2 linked regions of the Streptomyces sp. 2114.4 genome follow. The protein of the gene in region 2 binds, or shares a complex with, the protein of the main gene of each other region. Links are inferred from orthologs where the notes say so. Each region holds a gene or a part of one and is shown on either strand. Other genes may lie near its edges.

Region 1 (10,477 bases), 1.3 Mb from region 2 along the record:
GAGGGCACGGGAGCGGCCCCCGCCCCGGACGGCCGGTTGCCGGCGCTGCTGCCGCGGCGCGGCGGAGGCCCGTACAACACCGCGGTCGCGCTGGGACGGCTGGGCTCGCCGGCCGCGTTCTGCTCCCGGATCTCAACCGACAGCTTCGGCGAGGCGCTGCTCCAGGGGCTGGCCCGCGGCGGTGTCGACACCTCCTTGGTACAGCGCGGCAGCGAGCCGACCACCCTCGCCGTGGCGGACATCAGCGCGGACGGGTCGGCGGGCTACGGCTTCTATGCGGACGGCACCGCCGACCGGCTCTTCACCCTGCCGCCCGCGCTGCCCGCCGGGGTCCGTGCGCTCTCCCTGGGCACCTGTTCGCTCGTCCTGGAACCGGGCGCGAGTGCGTACGAGTCCCTGCTGCGGCGCGAGGCCCGGCGCGGTGTCTTCACGGCGCTCGACCCCAACATCCGGTCCGGTCTGATCCCGGATCCGGACGCCTACCGGGCCCGCTTCCTCTCCTGGCTCCCCGACCTCGCCCTGCTGAAGCTGTCGGAGGAGGATGCCCTGTGGCTGGCCGGGGCCGGGGACGGCGCGGCGCCGGGCGGCACAGGGGAGGCGGTCGTCGCGGCGGCGCAGGAGTGGCTGGCGGCAGGGCCGGCCGCGATCGTGCTGACCCGTGGGGGCGACGGTCTGACGGTGCTGAGGCGCGGCGGCGGTGAGCTGACGGTCCCCGGCGAGCGGGTCACCGTCGTCGACACCATCGGAGCCGGCGACACGGTCAACGCCGCGCTCCTGCACCGCCTGGACGCCCATGACGCCCTCTCGTACGCCGCCGTAGCCGCCCTCGGCGACGACGACTGGCGCGACATCCTGCGCTTCGCCGCCCGCGCGGCCGCCGTCACCTGCTCCCGCGCGGGGGCAGAACCGCCGTTCGCCACGGAGTTGGCGGCGTAGGAAGTGCAGCAGCGGGCCGCCACCGCGTCCCCGTACGGAGAGCGGTGACGGCCCGGCAGGAGACGTCCGGCGGTATCAGGTGGCCTTGCGGGACCGGGCCGTCGTCTTCTTGGCCGCGGCCGCGGTCTTCTTGGCGGCCGGCCTCTGTGCCGCGGCCTTCTTGGCCACCGTCTTCTTCGCGGTGGTCCCCACCGGCGCGGCATCGCTGACGCGGTCGCCGAGGATTTCCCGCAGGAACTTGCCGGTGTGGCTGGCCGGGATCGACGCGACGCCCTCCGGGGTGCCCTCGGCGACGACCAGGCCGCCGCCGCTGCCGCCTTCGGGGCCCATGTCGACGACCCAGTCCGCCGTCTTGATCACATCGAGGTTGTGCTCGATGACGATCACCGTGTTGCCCTTGTCCACCAGGCCGGACAGCACATTGATCAGCTTGCTGATGTCGTCGAAGTGCAGACCGGTGGTCGGCTCGTCGAGGACGTAGACCGTGCTGCCCGTCGAGCGCTTCTGGAGCTCGCTGGCCAGCTTGACGCGCTGCGCCTCACCGCCGGAGAGCGTCGGCGCGGACTGGCCGAGCCGGACGTACCCGAGGCCGACCTCGTTGAGCGTCTTGAGATGCCGGGAAATGGTCGGCACCGCCTCGAAGAAGCTCAGCGCCTCCTCGATGGGCATGTCCAGCACCTCGGCGATGGACTTGCCCTTGTAGTGGACCTCCAGGGTCTCCCGGTTGTAGCGCGCACCGTGGCAGACCTCGCACGGCACATACACATCCGGCAGGAAGTTCATCTCGATCTTGATCGTGCCGTCGCCGGAGCAGTTCTCGCAGCGGCCGCCCTTGACGTTGAAGGAGAAGCGCCCCGGCAGATAGCCGCGGACCTTGGCCTCCATCGTCTCCGCGAAGAGCTTGCGGACATGATCGAAGACGCCGGTGTAGGTGGCCGGGTTGGAACGCGGGGTCCGGCCGATCGGCGACTGGTCGACATGCACGACCTTGTCCACCAGGTCGTCGCCGGCCACCCGGGTGTGCCGGCCCGGGACCGACTTGGCGCCGTTCAGCTCGCGCGCCAGGTGGGTGTAGAGGATGTCGTTGACCAGCGTCGACTTTCCGGATCCGGAGACGCCGGTGACGGCGGTGAACACTCCGAGCGGGAAGGAGACGTCGATGTCGCGGAGGTTGTTCTCCTTCGCGCCGTGGACCGTCAGCTGCCGCGACGGGTCGGCCGGCCGCCGGATGTCCGGGGTCGCGATGGCCTTCTTGCCGGAGAGGTACTGGCCGGTGATCGACTCCTTGGTGGCCAGCAACTGCTTCATCGGGCCGCTGTGCACGACCTTGCCGCCGTGCTCGCCCGCGCCGGGGCCGATGTCCACCACCCAGTCCGCGACCTTGATGGTGTCCTCGTCGTGCTCGACGACGATGAGGGTGTTGCCCATGTCGCGCAGCCGCACCAGGGTCTCGATCAGCCGGTGGTTGTCGCGCTGGTGCAGGCCGATCGACGGCTCGTCGAGGACATAGAGCACGCCCACCAGGCCGGAGCCGATCTGGGTGGCGAGGCGGATGCGCTGGGCCTCGCCGCCGGAGAGGGTGCCGGCCGCGCGGTTCAGCGAGAGGTAGTCCAGGCCGACGTCGACCAGGAACTTCAGCCGCTCGTTGACCTCCTTGAGGACCCGCTCGGCGATCTTCTTCTCGCGGGCGGTGAGCTTCATGTCCCGCAGGAAGTCGGCGCAGTCACTGATCGACATGGCCGCGACCTCGGCGATCGACCGCTCCTGGACCGTCACGGCGAGCACGATCGGCTTCAGCCGGGTGCCCTCGCAGGTCGGGCAGGGCACCTCGCGCATATAGCCCTCGAAGCGCTCCCGGCTGCTGTCGCTCTCCGCCTCGGAGTGCCGCCGCTTGACGAACGGGACGGCGCCCTCGAAGGGGGTGGTGTAGGCCCGCTGGCGGCCGTACCGGTTGCGGTAGCGCACCTCGATCTGGGTCTTGTGGCCGTTCAGCAGCGCCTTCTTGGCGCGGGCCGGCAGCCCGGCCCAGGGGATGTCCGTACGGAATCCGAGGGCGTCCGCCAGCGCGCCGACCAGACGGCCGAAGTACTCCTTGGTGTGGCCGTGCGACCAGGGGTGGATGGCGCCCTCGTCGAGGGAGCGGTCCTCGTCGGGGACGATCAGGTCGGGGTCGACCTCCATGCGCGTGCCGATGCCGGTGCAGTCCGGGCAGGCGCCGAAGGGCGAGTTGAAGGAGAAGGAGCGGGGCTCCAGCTCCTCGAAGGAGAGATCGTCGTAGGCGCAGTACAGATGCTCCGAGTACATCCGCTCGCGCTGCGGGTCGTCGGCGTCCAGATCGACGAAGTCGAGGATGACCATGCCGCCGGAGAGCCCGAGGGCGGTCTCGACGGAGTCGGTCAGCCGGCGCTTGGCGGACTCCTTGACCGTGAGGCGGTCGACGACCACCTCGATGGTGTGCTTCTCCTGCTTCTTCAGCTTCGGCGGCTCGGAGAGCTGGATCGTCTCCCCGTCGACCCGGGCCCGGCTGTAGCCCTTCGTCTGAAGGTCGGAGAAGAGATCGACGAACTCGCCCTTGCGCTCGCGCACCAGGGGGGAGAGCACCTGGAAGCGGCTGCCCTCGGGGAGTTCGAGCACCTTGTCGACGATCGCCTGCGGCGACTGCCGGGCGATCGGCCGCCCGCACTCGGGGCAGTGCGGCTTGCCGATCCGCGCGAAGAGCAGACGGAGGTAGTCGTAGACCTCGGTGATCGTGCCGACCGTCGAGCGGGGGTTGCGCGACGTCGACTTCTGGTCGATCGACACCGCGGGGGACAGGCCCTCGATGAAGTCCACATCGGGCTTGTCCATCTGCCCGAGGAACTGCCGGGCATAGGAGGAGAGCGACTCGACATAGCGCCGCTGCCCCTCGGCGAAGATCGTGTCGAAGGCGAGCGAGGACTTGCCCGACCCGGAGAGCCCCGTGAAGACGATGAGGGAGTCGCGGGGGAGGTCGAGCGAGACGTTCTTGAGGTTGTGCTCGCGAGCGCCACGGACGATGAGACGGTCGGCCACGCCGGTCGGCACCTTTCTTGGAGGGGGCGGGGGCCGCGGCTCTGCGTCCGCCGCGCGGTGGGTGAGCAGAGGCGACGGAGCGGAGCGGAGCCCCCGCCCCAGGGTATGGGGCCCGCCGCGGCACTGTCTTGGGGATGCCACACACGAGCCTATAGCACGCGCATTCGATTTAGGGGTTCGCAAGCCCTCTTCACCCGAACGTGTGGCGGCCCCACAATCTTCCCGCGCCGCCATACACCCCGCGCCCGCCGTACTCCCCGTACGACTCTCACGCCCCGTACACCCCCCGCGGCCCCGCACACCGCGGGGAGTCCCCTCAGGAGACACCGGGCAGCGCACGCTCCAGCGCATCGAAGGTGCGCCGCAGCACCTCCGCCTGTTCAACGGCCACCTCGTCCACCGGGTCACCCCCGAGCTGCCGGGCCACCGCTTCGGCGCCCGCCGCCCGGATCCCCGCGACGATCAGCGCCGCGGCCAGCCGGGCGTCCGGGCCGGGACGGTCCGCCTCGCCGCCCGCGGCCTCGGCCAGCAGCGCGGCCAGTGTGCTCTCCATCTCCTCGACCGCCTCCCGGCCCCGCGCGCGCAGCGCCGGCGAGTCCAGCACCGTCCGGTAGAAGTGCTCGAACCCCTCCCCCACGGCGGCCAGCGGATGCCGCTCCGCCAGCAGCCCGAGAGCGAGCCGGCGCAGCGCGGCGAGCGGTGACTCGTCCGCACCGCGCTCGCGGACGGCGCGGATGATCAACTCCCGGGCCTCGGGGATCCGGTCGAGGAACAGGTCCTCCTTGCGCGGGAAGTAATTGAAGACCGTCATCGTGGACACCTCGGCGGCGCGGGCCACCTCGGCGACCGTCACGTTGTCGAAGCCTCGCTGGATGAACAGCAGCGTGGCCTCGCCGGAGATCCGCTGCCGGGTGCGCAGCTTCTTGCGCTCGCGCAGCGTCAGCCGCCCGTCGTCCTCGGTGAAACCGGTCTCCTCCCACCGGCCGCGAGGACCCGCCTCGTCTCCGCCGTGCCGCTCTTCACCCGGCACCTCACTCGTCACGCCATCCTTCATGGCCGGAATGTTAGACCTGTTTTTAGTCACAACAAACTTATAGTGACTACACTTACGTCCATGAAGCATGACGCAGACGTAGTGGTGGCAGGGGGCGGTCCGGTGGGGCTGATGCTCGCCTGCGAACTCGCACTGGCAGACGTGTCGGTCGTCGTCCTGGAGCGACTGACCGGCGTGGACACGACCATCAAGGCGGGGTCGGTCAACTCCCCCACGGCAGAGGCCCTTTACCGGCGCGGGATGCTGCCCGGCCTGGCGGCGGCGCAGCGCGACGCCTACGACAGGGTCAGCTCGTTCATGCGGCAGCGCCAGGCCGCCGGCGCCACCGGGGTGAAGCAGCCACCGAGGTTCGCCGGGCACTTCGCGGGCCTCATGCTGCGCGGTGACCTGCTGGACGAGGCGGACCCGGACTTCGACGGCCCCGGGCCCGCCGCCGAGGTCGGCCTCGTACCCCAGGAGGCCCTGGAGCGGCTGCTCGGCGCCCGCGCCGCCGAGCTGGGCGTCGACCTGCGCCGCGGGGTGACCCTGACCGGCTTCGACGCCGGCGAGGACGGTGTGCACGTCCACACCTCGAACGGGTCGCTGCGCACCGGCTGGCTGGCCGGCTGCGACGGCGGCCGCAGCACCGTCCGCCGGCTCGCCGGCTTCCCCTTCCCCGGTACGGCCCCGGAGATCACCGGCCGTCAGGCCCTCGTCGAGATGACCGGCGCCGAGGCCCTGGGCGCCGGCTGGAACTTCACCCGGACGGGGACGTATGCCCACGGGCCGGTGCCCGGCCGGATCCTCACCGTGGAGTTCGACGGACCGCCGGCGGACCGCGAAGCCCCCGTCACCGCCGAGGAGTTGCAGGCCTCCCTGCGGAAGGTGTCCGGGGTCGAGGACGTCACGATCCACGCGGTGCACTCGGCGACCCGGTTCACCGATAACGCACGCCAGGTGCCCGACTACCGGTCGGGGCGGGTGCTGCTCGCCGGTGACGCGGCGCACGTCCACTCGCCGTTCGGCGGCCAGGGGCTGAATCTCGGCATCGGCGACGCCATGAACCTCGGCTGGAAGCTGGCCGCCACGGTGCACGGCTGGGCGCCGGAGGGCCTGCTCGACAGCTACACGGCCGAGCGGCACCCCCTGGGGGCATGGGTGCTGGAGTGGACCCGGGCCCAAGTGGCGCTGATGCGGCCGGAGTCGCACGCCATGGCGCTGCGCGGGGTGATCGCCGAACTGACCGAAACGGTCGCCGCCACCACCTTCTTCGCCAAGAAGATCTCCGGCGTCCGGCAGCGCTACGACCTGCCCGGCGACCATCCGCTGACCGGCCGCAGCGCGCCCGACCTGGAGCTCGGTGACGGCACCCGGCTCGCGGACCAGCTGCACGGCGGGCAGGGGCTGTTGCTCGACCTCGCCGGGGACGCCGAGCTGTGCAGGAGGGCCGCCGGATACGGCGACCGGATACGGGTGCTCACGGTGGACTGCCCGGGGCGGCCCGGTCTGGCCGGCCTGCTGGTGCGTCCCGACGGCACCACCGCCTGGGCGGTGGACACCCCCGGCGGTCCGGACGGGCTGGACGCCGCGCTCCGGCTCTGGTTCGGGACGCCCGCCGAAGCGGCGGCCTGACCTCCGGGCGGACGACGGGACGGTGAAGACAGGCCCTGGCTGCAGGGATCACGGCCGCTGACCCCGCTCGTGATCCCTGCGTCTGGCGGGCGACGCGGACCGGCGGATCCTTCCGGCTGCCGTGCGCCGCCCGCTCCGCCCGCGTACCCCTCGATCGGAGCCGGCCCACTCCCGAACCCGCCCCGGCGGCGCTAGCGTCGGACCATGACCCTCACCCCGCCCGACTTCCCGCACGATGTGGCAGCGGTCCGAGAGGCCACCGACCGGCTCCTCGTCTCGGTGAGCACACTCGACGACGCGGCGATCGGCGAACCGTCGCTGCTGCCCGGCTGGACCCGCGGCCATGTCCTTGCCCATCTGGCCCGCAACGCGGACGCCCTGGGCAACCTCCTCACCTGGGCGCGGACGGATGTGCCCACGCCGATGTACGCCGGCCCCGAGGCGCGTGCCGCCGATATCGAGCGGGGCGCCGACCGCCCGCTGGCGGCGCATCTGGACGACCTCAGGGAGTCCGCGGCGCGGTTCGACAAGGCGATGGACGCCCTGCCGCGGGACCGCCGCGCCTACCAGGTCGAGATGCGCAACAACGTCGTCGAACGGGCCGACCGGCTGCCGCTGCGCCGGCTGGCCGAGCTCGAACTCCACCATGTCGACCTCGGCGTGGGCCACACCCTCGACCAGCTCTCCCCCGACTTCGTCGAGCGCCAACTGGCCTTCCTGGCCACGGTCAAGTTCGCCGGTCACCCGGAGCTGCCCCCGCTGGAGCTGCGGTCCGACGACGGCCGCCGGTGGCACACCGGCCGCCTCGCCACCGGGCCGGGCGCCGGGGACCGGCCCGTGGTGGTGACGGGCTCCGCGGTCGCGCTGGTGGGCTGGCTCACCGGCCGTGGCGAGAGCGGCAAACTCGACAGTCACGGCTCCGTCCTGCCCGTGGTGCCGCCGCTCTAGAGTGGTCCCATGGGCTACAGCGGAGCAGTGAAGGTCGGCGGACCGGCCGACGTGCACGAGCTGACCGACCTGATGATCTCGAAGGTCGCGGTCGGTCCGACGAACAACAACGCCTATGTGCTGCGGTGCCGGGCGACCGATGAGCAGTTGCTGATCGACGCGGCCGCCGAACCGCACACCCTTCTCGCGCTGATCGGCGACAGCGGCATCGGATCCGTGGTCACCACACACCGGCACGGCGACCACTGGGGCGCGCTGCGCGAGGTCGTCGACGCGACGGGGGCGCGGACCTACGCGGGGCGGTACGACGCCGAGGGCATTCCCGTCCCCACGGATGTGCTGGTCGAGGACGGCGACACCCTCACCGTCGGCCGGGTCGAGCTGACCGCGCGTCATCTGGTCGGACACACACCGGGCAGCATCGCGCTGGTCTACGACGACCCGCACGGTGCCCCGCACCTGTTCACCGGGGACTGCCTGTTCCCCGGTGGCGTCGGCAACACCTTCGGCAGCGCCGAGAACTTCACCCGCCTGATCGACGACGTGGAGCGCAAGCTCTTCGGCGAGCTTCCCGACGAGACCTGGGTGTATCCGGGCCACGGCGCCGACACCACGCTCGGCGCGGAGCGGCCGCACCTCGCCGCGTGGCACCAGCGCGGCTGGTAACGCGGGAACGGCACAGCGCGGGGTCCCGCGGGTACTCCCCCAGGGGCCTCCACCACGAACGACGGCGCCCGGTTCGCGCTCCGGTGAGGAGCGGAACCGGGCGCGCGTGCGCCGTGCGGACCGGCCTCAGGCGTCGATGCGCTCCTTGGCCGCCGCGTCGGCCGCGGCCTGCTTCTTCGAGGCACGCAGGCTGGTGACCGTCGTGACGATCAGGACGGCACAGATGACGCCCAGCGACACCGGGATGCTGATCTCCGGAACGGGCACCGCGGACTCGTGCAGGGCGTGCAGCACCAGCTTCACGCCGATGAACCCCAGGATGACCGACAGGCCGTACGAGAGGTGCACCAGCTTCTTGAGGAGGCCGCCGATCAGGAAGTACAGCTGCCGCAGACCCATCAGGGCGAAGGCGTTGGCGGTGAAGACGATGTACGGGTCCTGGGTGAGACCGAAGATCGCCGGGATGGAGTCCAGCGCGAAGAGGACATCGGTGGTGCCGATCGCCAGCATGACGATCAGCATCGGCGTCATCAGCCGCTTGCCGTTCTCGACGACGAACAGCTTGGTGCCGTGGTACGCGTCGGTCGACGGGAAGCGCTTCTCGACCAGCTTGAGGAAGCGGTTCTCCTCGAACTCCTCGTCCTCCTCCTCTGCGCGGGCCTCCTTGATCAGCTTCCACGCGGTCCAGATGAGGAACGCGCCGAAGAGGTAGAAGATCCAGGAGAAGTTGGCGATGATCGCGGCGCCCGCGCCGATGAAGCCGGCCCGCAGCACCAGCGCGATCAGCACACCCACCATCAGCACCCGCTGCTGGTAGATCGCCGGGACCGCGAACTTCGCCATGATCAGTACGAAGACGAAGAGGTTGTCGACGCTCAGGGACTTCTCGGTGATGAAGCCCGCGAAGAACTCACCGGCGGGCGCGGTGCCGCCGAGGACCAGCAGCCCGAGCCCGAAGAGCGCGGCGAGCGCGATCCAGACGCCGGTCCAGATGCCGGCCTCCTTGAGGGAGACCTCATGGGGTTTGCGTCCGCCGATGAAGAAATCGGCGGCTATCAGGGCGCACAGACCAAGGATGGTCAGCACCCACAGGTTCAGGGAAACGTCCACTGCTCCTCCGGCAGAGTCGTACGGCACTTACAGCGTCGTCGCTGCCGGAGGTCTCTTCCGCCCCGCTCCGCCGCATGGAGGAACGGGGCCGACGCCCCGGGACCGCAGCACACTCCCGGTCCGTGATGACGGGTACGTCGTAGCGGGAATACTCCCCTCCGCACCAAGAAGCGTAAAGGAAAGGCAATAGATAGTAAAGAAAAAGGCAAAAGGCCTGGTCAGGATGGTCGGCGAGCGGCCGCTACCCGGCTCAGCACCTGGCGCACCACCTGACTCCCCTTCGGGGCGAGCGCCGGCTCGTACGTCCAGGCATGACCGACCCAGGGGTCGGCGAGATGGGCATCGGGCACGGGTGTGATCCGCAGCAGCGAGCGCCACAGCGGGTCGAGGACCGGGCCATGGTCCCGGGCCTGGGCGCGGTCGGCGACCAGCATCAGATGCACGCCGACGGCCGGCCCCTCATCGGCCAGGTAGCGCAGCCGGGTGAGCGCGCGGTCGTCGAAGCCGTGCGGGAAGTCGTGCACGATCAGCAGCTGGTCGGCGGGGTCGAGATCCGGCGGGAGCGAGTCCGCCGCGCGGTGGCGCACGGCCATCTGGACGAGGTCCACCCGTCGCGTCAGCGCCTCCAGCACCGCGGTCACGCCCTGGACACCGGGCACCGGAGCGGCGGGCAGCACACCGCTCTCCACCAAGGGCGCGAGGGCGGGCGCGGCGGTGCCGCCCGGGTCGATGACCTGGACCGAGAAGTCACCGGCGGGGTGGATGGCGAGCAGCCGGGCGGCGATGGCCACAGCCGTCTCCATGGCCAGCCGGCGCAGGTCGGCCTCGTCGGGCGGCCCGTCCGTCAGTGCGCTGCCCAGTTCCCGCCGGGGGATGTCGCGCCCGGGGTCGGGGCCGCTGCCCGCGGCATAGGAATCGGGCCCGCTGTCGACCCACAGCCCGCGCTCCAGGGGGAGGCGTACGAGCATGGGAATGCGCAGGTCCAGCACTTCGGGGAGGTGCAGATCGCCCAGGCGCAAGGCCATCGGACGCGTGGACGGGGCGTGGTGGCCCTGCCAGACGGGGTGGTCCCAGCGGGCGAAGGCGGGCGGCAGGGCGGGC
Region 2 (11,100 bases):
GCAGCTGCGGATGGTCCGGGTCGGCACACAGCACACGGTCCGCCCCGCGCAGGACCTGCCAGGCGGGCCAGGACAGGAGTCCGGGGGCGACCCGGTGGCTGGTGGTGAGCAGGACCAGGCGTCCGGTACCGGTGCCCTCGGGGCGGGCTGCGGCGCCGGTGTCGGCGGCAGAGGCGTCAGCGTTCACGCCTCGAACGTAACGCACCGCACCGACAGCGCCCGGCGCCGGTGGACGACCGGCGCCGGTGGCCAGCTCAGGCCTGCTGCTTCGCCGGCTCCCTGGTGATCCACGGGTCCTTGGTCTCGCCGAGGATGACCTGGTGGTCGTCCCACTTGCCGAACCGCGGATTGACATCGATCCCCATGGACCGGGAGGTCTTGGCCAGCGCCTGGGCGAGCTTCTGCTGGCCCTCCGGCTTGCCGCGGTCCGCGCCGAGCCGCTGGGCGACGCCGTCGAGCAGCAGTTGATTGCGGACCATGGCGTCGATCTCGTCGGGGGCGATGCCCTGCTGGAGCCACATCTCCTTCAGCCGGTCTGCGCCGCCGGCCTGCTTCTCCGCCTGCGCCCGCCACCGCTGGACGTCGCGCCGGGTGACCGTCACCCCGGCATCGTGCGCGCCGCGGGCCAGCACCTCGTCGAAGATCATGCCGTTGAGGGTGGCCAGGCTCAGCCGGCCGGTGTTCATGATGAGCTGGTCGCCCTGCGGCGACTTGGCCTGCGCGGCGCGGACATCCTTCACCTTCGCCTGCAACTGCGAGACGGTGATCCGCTTCCCGTCCACGATGGCCGCGGCCCCGGGATGGGCATCACCGCCACAGGCCGCGAGCAACGGGGCCGCGGCCAGCAGGCCCGCGGTGGCGGATACGGAGAGCGCTGTCCTACGGCGGAACACATGGCCTCCCGGCAGATCGTGCGACGGAGTCTCGACCTTGGTGGATCGATGCTATGGAGTCGGCGTGGCCCAGGCCACTGCTTCGGCCAACGATCTGGGACGGGCACGGTTCCGCTTCCGGGCGCCGGACCCCACCGGCTCGCCCCGGCCCTGCTCCGGTCAGGACGACGTGGGCACGTCGGACCGGGGCGGTCCCTTGCTCGCGCGTACCGCGGTCGCACGGGTCACCTCTCCCGGTGAGGTCCGTGACAGGGTGCCGGGAGGGACCGTGGGGCAGCTTTCGGGGGTCTGCTGACCGCCGGCCGGTGGAAGCGCCAGTGAACGGTAGCCGGCCGGAGCCGAGGGGCGGGCCGTTCCGGAACGGACCGGCCGGCGCCCGCGTCTGACCCACTGCCACCCTCTTGTCCCCTGCCACCCCGGCCCTTGCCGTCGCGGCAGTGGCCGGGCCGGCCGGGGCTCCGCTTCGAGTATCTTTTCGACAGTTGAGAGTGAGGATCCGCATGGACACGGCCGCAGTAACGGCTGGGGGCGCCCCCGGACGGATTCTTCGGGAGGACATCGGCGCCGTGCCGCCACCCCGGACCGCTACCCCGTCCGGGTCCATACCGGCTCCCCGGTCCGCCCCGTCGCCGGCCGGCCACGAGGCCGCGGCCACCGGCGCACCGCCACCGGACCGGCCCGGCCGGCTGCGGCGCACCACGCACCGGCTGCGCACCCGGACCGCCCCCCTACGCGCCCCTCGCTTCGACCCGTACTGGACGGCGGGGTTCTTCTTCGTCGCGTTCGCGCTGCTGGCGCTCCACCGTTTCCGCACCCTGTCCGCGTCCTCCTGGGACCTGGGCATCTTCGAGCAGGCCATACGGGGCTACGCCCATTTCCAGGCGCCGATCGTCGACCTCAAGGGCCCCGGCACCAACATCCTCGGTGACCACTTCAGTCCCGTACTGATCGTGCTCGCCCCGTTCTACCGGCTGTTCCCCTCCCCGCTGACCCTGCTGCTCGCGCAGGCCGCGCTCGTCGCGGTGTCCGCGATACCGGTCACCCGCGCCGCCGCCCGCACGCTGGGCCGCGTCCCCGGCCTGGCGATCGGCGTCGCCTACGGCACGTCCTGGGGCGTGCAGAAGGCCGTCGACTTCGACTTCCACGAGATCGCCTTCGCCCTGCCGTTGATCGCCTTCGCGCTCGAAGCGGTGCTGCGCGGGCGGTGGACCGCGGTGGTGTGCTGGGCCGCGCCGCTGGTGCTGGTCAAGGAGGACCTGGGGGTGACCGCGGCCGTCATCGGTGCGCTCGCCCTGATCCGTACCCGGCGGGCCAGTCCGCTGGCCATCGGCCTGGTCGCGTTCGGCCTCAGCGCCACCGCCGTGACCCTCGGCGTGCTCATACCGGGGTTCAACGGCTCCGGCTCGTACGACTACTGGAGCAAGTTCGGCGCCGACGGCGGTGGCCTCACCATCCCGCTCGTCACGGCCGTGCGCACCACGCTGTGGGTGCTGCTGCCCACCACCGGCCTGCTCGCGCTGCGCTCCCCGCTGCTGCTGGTCGCGCTGCCCACGCTGGGCTGGCGCTTCCTGTCCCACGAGCCCCACTACTGGGGCACCGACTGGCACTACAACGCCGTCCTGATGCCGGTGGTCTTCCTCGCCCTGATCGACGCCCTGCCCGGGGCCCGGGTCTCCGCCCGGCCCTGGCTGCGCTCGTACGCGCACCATCTGCCGGCCGCCGTGGTGGCCGTGGCCCTCGCACTGACCACCACGCTGCCACTGGCCCGCCTCACCGAAGGCGCCACCTACCGCACCCCGCCGGACGCCATCGCCGCCGAGAAGCTGCTGGCGCGGATACCCGACGGTGCGAGCGTGGAGTCCGACATCCGGCCGCTGAGCCGCCTGGCCGGCCGGACCCGGGCCTTCTGGATCGGCGACACCGGCGGTCTGTCGCCGGAGTACGTCGCCGTGCAGCTCCGCGACAACCGCACCCCGCGCCAGGCACTGGCGGACGCCGCCGCCCGCCACCCCAAGTCCACCTACGTCATCCTGGGCGGCGCCGGGGACCTGCTGGTATTTCACCGGACATCCGCCCGCTGAACGCGTACGGTACCGCGATGACCACCGATGTGATCGTCCTGAACGGCGGCTCCAGCGCGGGCACTTCCACCCTCGCCCGGGCCCTGCAGGAGACCCTGCCCCGCCCCTGGCTGACCTTCGGCATCGACACCTTCATCGCTGCCCTGCCGCCCGCGCTGATGACCTCCCCGGACGGGCTGGTCCTCGCCCCCGACGGCACGGTCACCGTCGGGCCCGCGTTCCGCGCACTGCAGACCGGCTGGCTGCACGGCATCGCGGAGATGGCCCGGGCCGGCACCGGCATCATCCTCGACGAGGTCTTCCTGGACGGCGGCGCGGGCCAGGACCGCTGGCACCGGGCGCTGGACGGCCTGAAGGTGCTGTGGGTCGGCGTCCACTGCGACCCCGGCACCGCCACCGCTCGCGAACGCGCCCGCGGGGACCGGGTGGTGGGCATGGCCGCCGCCCAGGCGGCGCTGGTCCACCGGGGCGTCCGCTACGACCTGGAGGTCGACACGACCTCCGTGACCCCGACCGCGTGCGCGCGGCGGATCGCCGCCCACGTTGCCGTGTGATCCGCCGTCTTTCTTTCTGTTGTCCTTTCCCGCCTTCGGCGGGAGCGGGGCGGGTGTGTGGGGTGGGACCCCGGCTGGGTGGTGGGTGGCGGGTTCGGGGCCTCCGGGGTGGGTGTTCGGACTGCTTCGCTTTACGTCCGAACACCCACCCCTCCGGCCCCGCCCCCTCCCGCCGTTTATGGGGCCCCACCCCGGCGGGGGTGAACAAAAAGACCAAAGACCCCAAGCATCAGCTACGCCACGACGCGGCCAAGCTTCTGGCTTTTAAAACCTTCACCCCCACCGGGCGGGGGCCGCCACACCGGACGGGAGGTGGTGGGCCGGAGGGGCCTGTGTGGTGGACGTAAAGCGAAGCAGTCCACCACACAGGCCCCGGAGGCCCGCCACCGGCACCCACCACAGAGCAAGCGCGGCCCCCGCCCAAACCCCACCCCACCCCGCCGGAGGCGAACGGCGCCGCACCCGACAACGTGAGAAGCGGGGCTACGAGCCCAAAAAGGCGAACGGCGCCGCACCCAACAACGTGAGAAGCGGGGCTACGAGCCCAAAGGGGCTACGAGCCCAAAATGGTCGTGAGGAACTCCCCCACCCACGCCAGCAGCTCGCGCCCCACCAACGGCTTGCCGCCGATCTTGCCGGTGGCCGGGCGCGGCACCAGGATCTGACGGGTGGCCGGCTTGAGGACGGTACGGGGGTGGAGCCGCTTGAGCCGCAGCTCCTGCGATTCACGCAACTCCACCGGGCCGAAGCGGATGTTGGAGCCCTGGAGTGTGATATCGGAGACCCCGCAGGCGCGGGCGAGCATCCGCAGTGCGGCGACCAGCAGCAGGTTCTCGACGGGCTCGGGCAGCTTGCCGTAGCGGTCGGCCAGCTCCTCGCGGACGGCCGCGATGTCCTCTTCCGAGGAGGCGGAGGCGATGGCGCGGTAGGCCTGCAGGCGCAGCCGCTCGCCGGGGGCGTAGTCGTGCGGGACATGGGCGTCGACGGGGAGCTCGATCTTGACCTCGAGCGGGGGCTCCTCCTCCACGCCGCCTTCCAGGGAGGCGCGGTAGTCGGCGACCGCCTCGCCCACCATCCGTACGTAGAGGTCGAAGCCGACGCCGGCGATATGGCCGGACTGCTCGCCGCCGAGGAGGTTGCCCGCGCCGCGGATCTCCAGGTCCTTCATGGCGACGTACATGCCCGCACCCATCTCGGTGTGCTGGGCGATGGTCGCCAGCCGCTCGTGGGCGGTCTCGGTCAGCGGCTTCTCCGGCGGGTAGAGGAAGTAGGCGTAGCCGCGCTCGCGGCCGCGGCCCACCCGGCCGCGCAGCTGGTGGAGCTGGGAGAGGCCGAAGTTGTCGCCGCGCTCGACGATCAGGGTGTTGGCGTTGGAGATGTCGATGCCCGATTCGACGATCGTCGTCGAGACCAGCACATCGAACTTCTTCTCCCAGAAGTCGACGACGACCTGCTCCAGTTGCGATTCACCCATCTGTCCGTGGGCGGTCTGGATACGGGCCTCCGGCACGATCTCGCGGAGCCGGGCGGCGGCGCGGTCGATCGACTCGACGCGGTTGTGGATGTAGAAGACCTGGCCCTCGCGCAGGAGTTCCCGGCGGATGGCGGCGCCGATCTGCTTCTGCTCGTAGGGGCCGACGAAGGTGAGGACCGGGTGGCGCTCCTCGGGCGGGGTGGTGATCGTGGACATCTCGCGGATGCCCGTCACCGCCATCTCCAGGGTGCGCGGGATGGGCGTCGCGGACATGGTCAGGACGTCGACGTTGGCGCGCAGCTTCTTCAGCTGCTCCTTGTGCTCGACGCCGAAGCGCTGCTCCTCGTCGACGATGACCAGGCCCAGGTCCTTGAACTTGGTCTCCGAGGAGAACAGCCGGTGGGTGCCGATGACGAGGTCGACGGAGCCGTCGCGCAGCCCTTCGATGACGGCCTTGGCCTCGCCGTCGGTCTGGAAGCGGGACAGCGCCCGGACGTTGACCGGGAACTGGCCATAGCGCTCGGTGAAGGTGCCGAGGTGCTGCTGCACGAGCAGCGTGGTCGGGACCAGGACCGCCACCTGCTTGCCGTCCTGGACCGCCTTGAAGGCGGCGCGGACCGCGATCTCCGTCTTGCCGTAGCCGACGTCGCCGCAGATCAGGCGGTCCATGGGGACGGACTTCTCCATGTCCTCCTTGACCTCGGCGATGGTGGAGAGCTGGTCAGGCGTCTCCGCGTACGGGAAGGCGTCCTCCAGCTCGCGCTGCCAGGGGGTGTCCGGGCCGAAGGTGTGGCCGGGCGCCGCCATCCGCGCGGAGTACAGCTTGATGAGGTCGGCGGCGATCTCCTTGACGGCCTTCTTGGCGCGCGCCTTGGTCTTGGTCCAGTCGGCGCCGCCGAGCCGGTGCAGGGTGGGGGCCTCGCCGCCCACGTACTTGGTGACCTGCTCCAGCTGGTCGGTGGGGATGTAGAGGCGGTCGCCGGGCTGGCCGCGCTTGGCGGGCGCGTACTCGACGAGGAGGTATTCGCGGGTGGCGCCCTGGACCGTGCGCTGCACCATCTCGATGTAGCGGCCGACACCGTGCTGCTCGTGGACGATGAAGTCGCCGGCTTCCAGGGTCAACGGGTCGATGGTCTTGCGGCGGCGGGCCGGCATCCGGGCGCCGTCCTTGCCGGCCGCCTTCTGGCCGGAGAGGTCGGTCTCGGTGAGGACGGCGATCCGGAGGTCCGGGTCGATGAAGCCGTTGTCGAGGGTGCTGCAGGAGACATGGACGAGGGACGGGGAGAGCTCCGCGAGGTCGGCGTCGAGGCGGGCCGGGATGCCCTCGCCGCCAAGAACCTCGACCGTGCGGGCCGCCGGGCCGTGTCCCTCGGTGAGGAACAGCGTGCGCCAGCCGTCCCCCAGCCACTGCTTGGTGTCGGCCAGCGCCCGCTGGGTGTCACCGCGGTAGGTGTCGGGGGCATGCATACCGAGCTTGAGGGTGTCGCCGTCGCCCTCCAGCTCCTCGCCGGACGCGAAGGGGCTGACCGACCACCACATCATTCCCAGCTCGCGCGCCCGGTCCCGGACGTCCGCAAGGCCCCACAGGGAGGCCGCGCCCACGTCGATCGGGGCCTGCCCCCCGCCGGCACTGGCCGCCCAGGACGCCTGCAGGAACTCCTGGCTGGTCGCCACCAGGTCGGCGGCCCGGGTACGCACCCGCTCCGGGTCGCACACCAGCGTCATGCTCCCGGCCGGCAGCACGTCCAGCAGCAGCTCCATGTCGTCCACCAGGACCGGGGCCAGCGACTCCATGCCGTCGACGGCGATCCCCTCGGCGATCTTGCCGAGCAGTTCGCCCAGTTCGGGATGCTTCTCGGCGAGCGCCGCCGCCCGCTCCCGGACGGTGTCGGTCAGCAGCAGCTCACGGCACGGCGGCGCCCACAGGCCGTGCTCGGCGACCTCCAGGGACCGCTGGTCGGCGACCTTGAAGTAGCGGATCTCCTCGACGTCGTCGCCCCAGAACTCCACCCGCAGCGGGTGCTCCTCGGTCGGCGGGAAGACGTCCAGGATCCCGCCGCGGACCGCGAACTCACCGCGCTTCTCGACCAGCTCGACGCGGGCGTAGGCGGCCGCCGCCAGGCCGTCGACGATCTCTTCGAGGTCGGCGCTCTGCCCGGTGCGCAGGCTCACGGGCTCCAGGTCGCCCAGGCCCTTGACCTGCGGCTGGAGCACGGAGCGGATGGGGGCGACGACGACGGAGACGGGGCCGGCCATCGGGTCGTCGGCGCGCGGGTGGGCGAGCCGGCGCAGCACCGCCAGGCGCCGGCCGACGGTGTCCGAGCGCGGCGACAGCCGCTCGTGCGGCAGCGTCTCCCAGGACGGGAACTCCACGACGGAGTTGTCCTCGCCGGCCGGCATCAGGCTGCGCAGCGTGGCGGCGAGATCCTCCGCCTCCCGGCCGGTGGCGGTCACCGCGAGCACCGGGCGTCCGGCCTGCCGCGCCAGCGCGGCGACCGCGAGCGGGCGGGCGGCGGGCGGCCCCACCAGGTCCACATGCGGCCGGTTCCCGTCGGCCGCGGCCTGCAGCGCTTCGGCGAGCGCCGGGTCCCGTACGACGGCGTCGAGCAGACCAGTCAGGCTCATCAGAAGATTCCGTCCCAGCGAGGCGAACAACGCAGCAGCCCGACACGTCTCACGGGCCGGGGCTGCCAAGCGTACGCCCGCCCGCCACCCGGGCGGGCCGCAAGCCCGGGAGGGCCCCGGCGCGGCGGACAGCGCGCGCCGGGGCGGTGTTCCCGGCCGCGGCGCGAGCCGTCAGCCGGGAGCGGTACCGGTCAGCCGAGGACCCGGACCGCGGCGTAGTACTTGTCCGCGCTCTTGAGGCAGGCGGCCTTCATTTTCTTCCGCATCGCCGGGGTGAGCGGGTCGGCCCAGGGCTTGTACTGGCAGGCCTGGCGCATGTCCTGCAGGAATACGTCGTCGATGCGCTTCTTGTGGTCCCGGCGCCAGGCCGCCTTCCCCACAATTGTTTTGTAATTGCGGTAACCGAAGTCGTGGCGGTGGCAGGAGTAGGTGAAGTCGTAGCCGCCCGGCAGCTTCTCCGGCGAGCTGTTGCAGCCGTTGGTGCTCCAGTTGAACCGGAAGTAGTTCGAGCCCGAGCGGTACAGCCCGAGGTACTTGAACCAGGCGTCCCGGGACGCCTGCCCCTTGCTGGTCAGCGACTTGAGCTTCGCCAGCCGGTACGCCCCGCCGACCGCGGGACCGGCCACGTCCGCCGCGGAGATCTGCCGCGCCACGGCGGACGGTCCGGTCGTGACCGCCGTCTTCGCCGGCGCCTCGGCGAGCGCGGGCGCCGCCGTCCCCAGGGCGAGGACACCGGCCAGTACGACACCTCCGAAAGAGGTCCGCATCGTGTTCACTTGTTTTCCTTCCCCGATTTCCCGCTGCATGGGAAGCCGATCCGAAATCGGCTTCAGGGAGGAAAATAGCGCGGCAGCGCGGCTCCGCAGAGGGAATTAAAGGAAATGCCCGGCCACCGCCTCAAGGAACCCCGCATTCCGCGGGACCTGACATGAGAGATGAAGGGACATTTTTGGCCACTATGTCCGAATGAACCTCATGCACGAAAGGGATGCGATGCCCGCAAATCCCGCACGCGCACGCATTGCTGTGATCTGGAACACCCCTGGCGCCAGGGCCGCCGGCGTGCCACGCCCAGGGGCCCGTCGGGTCGCCGCCGGCCCGGATGCGCGGTTCCGCACTCCGCCCCGCGCATGGAAGGGTGCAGCATACAAGGACCTGCGGAAGGTCCCGCGGAGGGGGAACGGTGAGCAACAGCGCGCGACCGGCCGGCCAGAGCGCACGCGAGGCCCCGCGGACGGCGGGCCCGGCGCCCGCGGACCCGCGACGCCGCCCCGTCGTCGCCGCCCTCATGCTCGCCATGGCGCTGGCTGCCCTCGACTCGACGATCATCGCCACCGCCATTCCCCAGATCGTCGGTGACCTGGGTGGCTTCGCGGTCTTCTCCTGGCTCTTCTCCGGCTATCTGCTGGCCGTCACCGTCACCCTGCCCGTCTACGGCAAGCTCTCCGACACCTTCGGCCGCAAGCCCATCCTGCTCACCGGCATCGTGCTCTTCCTCGCCGGTTCGCTGGCCTGCGCGGGCGCCTGGAACATGGCCTCGCTGATCGCCTTCCGCGTGCTCCAGGGCCTGGGCGGCGGCGCCCTCCAGGGCACCGTCCAGACCATCGCCGCCGACCTCTACCCGATGAAGGAACGCCCCAGGATCCAGGCCAGGCTCTCCAGCGTCTGGGCCGTCTCCTCGGTCGCCGGGCCCGCGCTGGGCGGACTGCTCGCCGCCTGCGCCGACTGGCGGTGGATCTTCCTGGTCAATGCGCCGGTGGGCGCGGTGGCCCTCTGGCTGATCGTGCGGTACTTCTCCGAGCCGGAGCGGGACCGGCACGGCCGGCGGGCCCGCCGCCCCCGGGTCGACTGGCCCGGCGCGCTGGCGATCTTCGCCTGTGGCGGGCTGCTGCTGACCGCCCTGGTCCAGGGCGGGGTGGCCTGGCCCTGGTACTCCGCGCCGTCGCTGCTGCTGTTCGCCGGCAGTGCGCTGTGCGCCACGGTCACCGTCCTCATCGAACGCCGGGCCGCGGAACCGATCATCCCCGGCTGGGTCTGGCGCCGCCGCACCATCTCGGCCGTCAACCTCGCCCTCGGCGCCCTGGGCCTGCTGATGGTCGCGCCGACCGTGTTCCTGCCCACCTACGCGCAGGCGGTGCTGGGCCTGGGTCCGACGGCCGCCGGCTTCGTGCTGTCCGTCATGACCCTGAGCTGGCCGGTCTCGGCCGCCCTCAGCAGCCACGTCTACAACCGCCTCGGCATCCGCACCTGCGCGGCACTCGGCATCGGCGGGGCCGGTCTGGTCCTGCTCGCCTTCCCCCTGCTGCCCTACCCGGGCGCCGCCTGGCAGCCCGCCCTGATCATGCTGGCGCTCGGCGCCGCCCTCGGCCTCTTCCAGCTGCCGCTGATCATCGGGGTCCAGTCCTCGGTCGGCTATGCCGAGCGCGGCACCGCCACCGCCTCCATACTCTTCTGCCGCCAGGTCGGCCAGTCCCTCGGCGCCGCGCTCTTCGGCGCCCTCGCGAACGCCACCCTCAACGACCGCCTGGCGCACGCCCCTTCGGACATCCGCCCCGGCCTGCCCGGCGACCTGGACGCGGTCTCCCACGCCCTCCAGCACCCCGGCGCCCTCACCGCCCGTGCCACCGACTACCTCCGCCACGCCGTCGACACCACGGTCGACCACGTCTACCTCGGCGCCGCCGCGGCCGCCGGCCTCGCGCTGGCCGCACTGTTGCTGCTGGCACCGCGGCGCTTCCCGGTGCACTCGGACGCCCGCGGGACGGGCGAGGGGGAGCCGGGGGCGACGTAACCGGGCGCGACGTAACCGGGCGGGAAGTGGCCGACGGGCCGGGCGGGGCGGGCGGTTGCGGTCAGGCGCCCGGGCCGCCGCGCCGACGGGGCACCTGCGTCTTCAGGGTGTCGTCCTCGTCGGAGCCGGGACCGGAGCCGATGCCGGAACCGACGGCGGCGCCGGCGCCCTCGTTCCGTCCGCCGCCCTCCGGAGTACTCCCGGCGCCCTCGTCGCCGCCCTCCGCCACCGGCGCCTTCCCGGTGAGCACCGCCAGGCTGTTGCGGACATGGGTCATATGGATGCGCACCTCTTCGCGCTCCGCGTCGTGTTGGCGCAGGATCCGCTCCGTGGCCCGCTCGATGCGCTCCTCCTCCGCGCGGGCGCGGGCCAGGAGCCCGGCGGCGCGGTCCTCGCCGTCTTCCTGACGGTGCCGGGCGGTCTCCTCCGCCTCCGCATACAGCCGCCGGGCGTCGGCGCGGAGGGCCTTCCCGCGGGCGTCCAGCTCCGCGACGCACCGGTCCGTCTCCGCCTCCAGCGCCGCGAGTTCCCGCCCGGCCGCGTCCCACTCGTCCGCCTGCCGCTGCTCCTGGTCGCTGAGCAACTGCGCGGTGCGCCGCCGCACCTCCGCCAGCCCCTCGGCCGCCTCGCTCCGCAGCCGCTCGGCGTCCTCGGCAGCGACGGCCGCCAGTTCGGTGGCTTC

What was found.
Region 1: the proteins of mfd (region 2) and uvrA are in contact, whole or in part, in a crystal structure (PDB 4DFC), measured with the Escherichia coli proteins. The link is inferred for Streptomyces sp. 2114.4 from one-to-one orthologs.

The regions. Positions count from the first base shown.
Region 1 is NZ_FYEY01000001.1:1,842,261-1,852,737, forward strand. The notes cover bases 812-4,296. They hold uvrA (excinuclease ABC subunit UvrA), read right to left. Parts: upstream 3,988-4,296; coding sequence 1,012-3,987; downstream 812-1,011. Other genes in these bases: CFW40_RS08070 (carbohydrate kinase), read left to right, coding at 812-936. Outside these bases: more of CFW40_RS08070, read left to right, coding at 1-811; CFW40_RS08080 (TetR/AcrR family transcriptional regulator), read right to left, coding at 4,304-5,041; CFW40_RS08085 (FAD-dependent monooxygenase), read left to right, coding at 5,102-6,652; CFW40_RS08090 (maleylpyruvate isomerase family mycothiol-dependent enzyme), read left to right, coding at 6,857-7,600; CFW40_RS08095 (MBL fold metallo-hydrolase), read left to right, coding at 7,610-8,266; CFW40_RS08100 (TerC family protein), read right to left, coding at 8,393-9,376; CFW40_RS08105 (TerD family protein), read right to left, coding at 9,595-10,477. UniProt on the Escherichia coli protein: The UvrABC repair system catalyzes the recognition and processing of DNA lesions. UvrA is an ATPase and a DNA-binding protein. A damage recognition complex composed of 2 UvrA and 2 UvrB subunits scans DNA for abnormalities.
Region 2 is NZ_FYEY01000001.1:3,131,223-3,142,322, forward strand. The notes cover bases 3,882-7,989. They hold mfd (transcription-repair coupling factor), read right to left. Parts: upstream 7,628-7,989; coding sequence 4,082-7,627; downstream 3,882-4,081. Other genes in these bases: CFW40_RS13535 (phospholipase A2), read right to left, coding at 7,819-7,989. Also shown: CFW40_RS13510 (nucleoside triphosphate pyrophosphohydrolase), read right to left, coding at 1-187; CFW40_RS13515 (SurA N-terminal domain-containing protein), read right to left, coding at 255-893; CFW40_RS13520 (DUF2079 domain-containing protein), read left to right, coding at 1,394-2,974; chloramphenicol phosphotransferase CPT, read left to right, coding at 2,992-3,528; more of CFW40_RS13535, read right to left, coding at 7,990-8,394; CFW40_RS13540 (MFS transporter), read left to right, coding at 8,916-10,418; CFW40_RS13545 (cellulose-binding protein), read right to left, coding at 10,480-11,100. UniProt on the Escherichia coli protein: Couples transcription and DNA repair by recognizing RNA polymerase (RNAP) stalled at DNA lesions. Mediates ATP-dependent release of RNAP and its truncated transcript from the DNA, and recruitment of nucleotide excision repair machinery to the damaged site.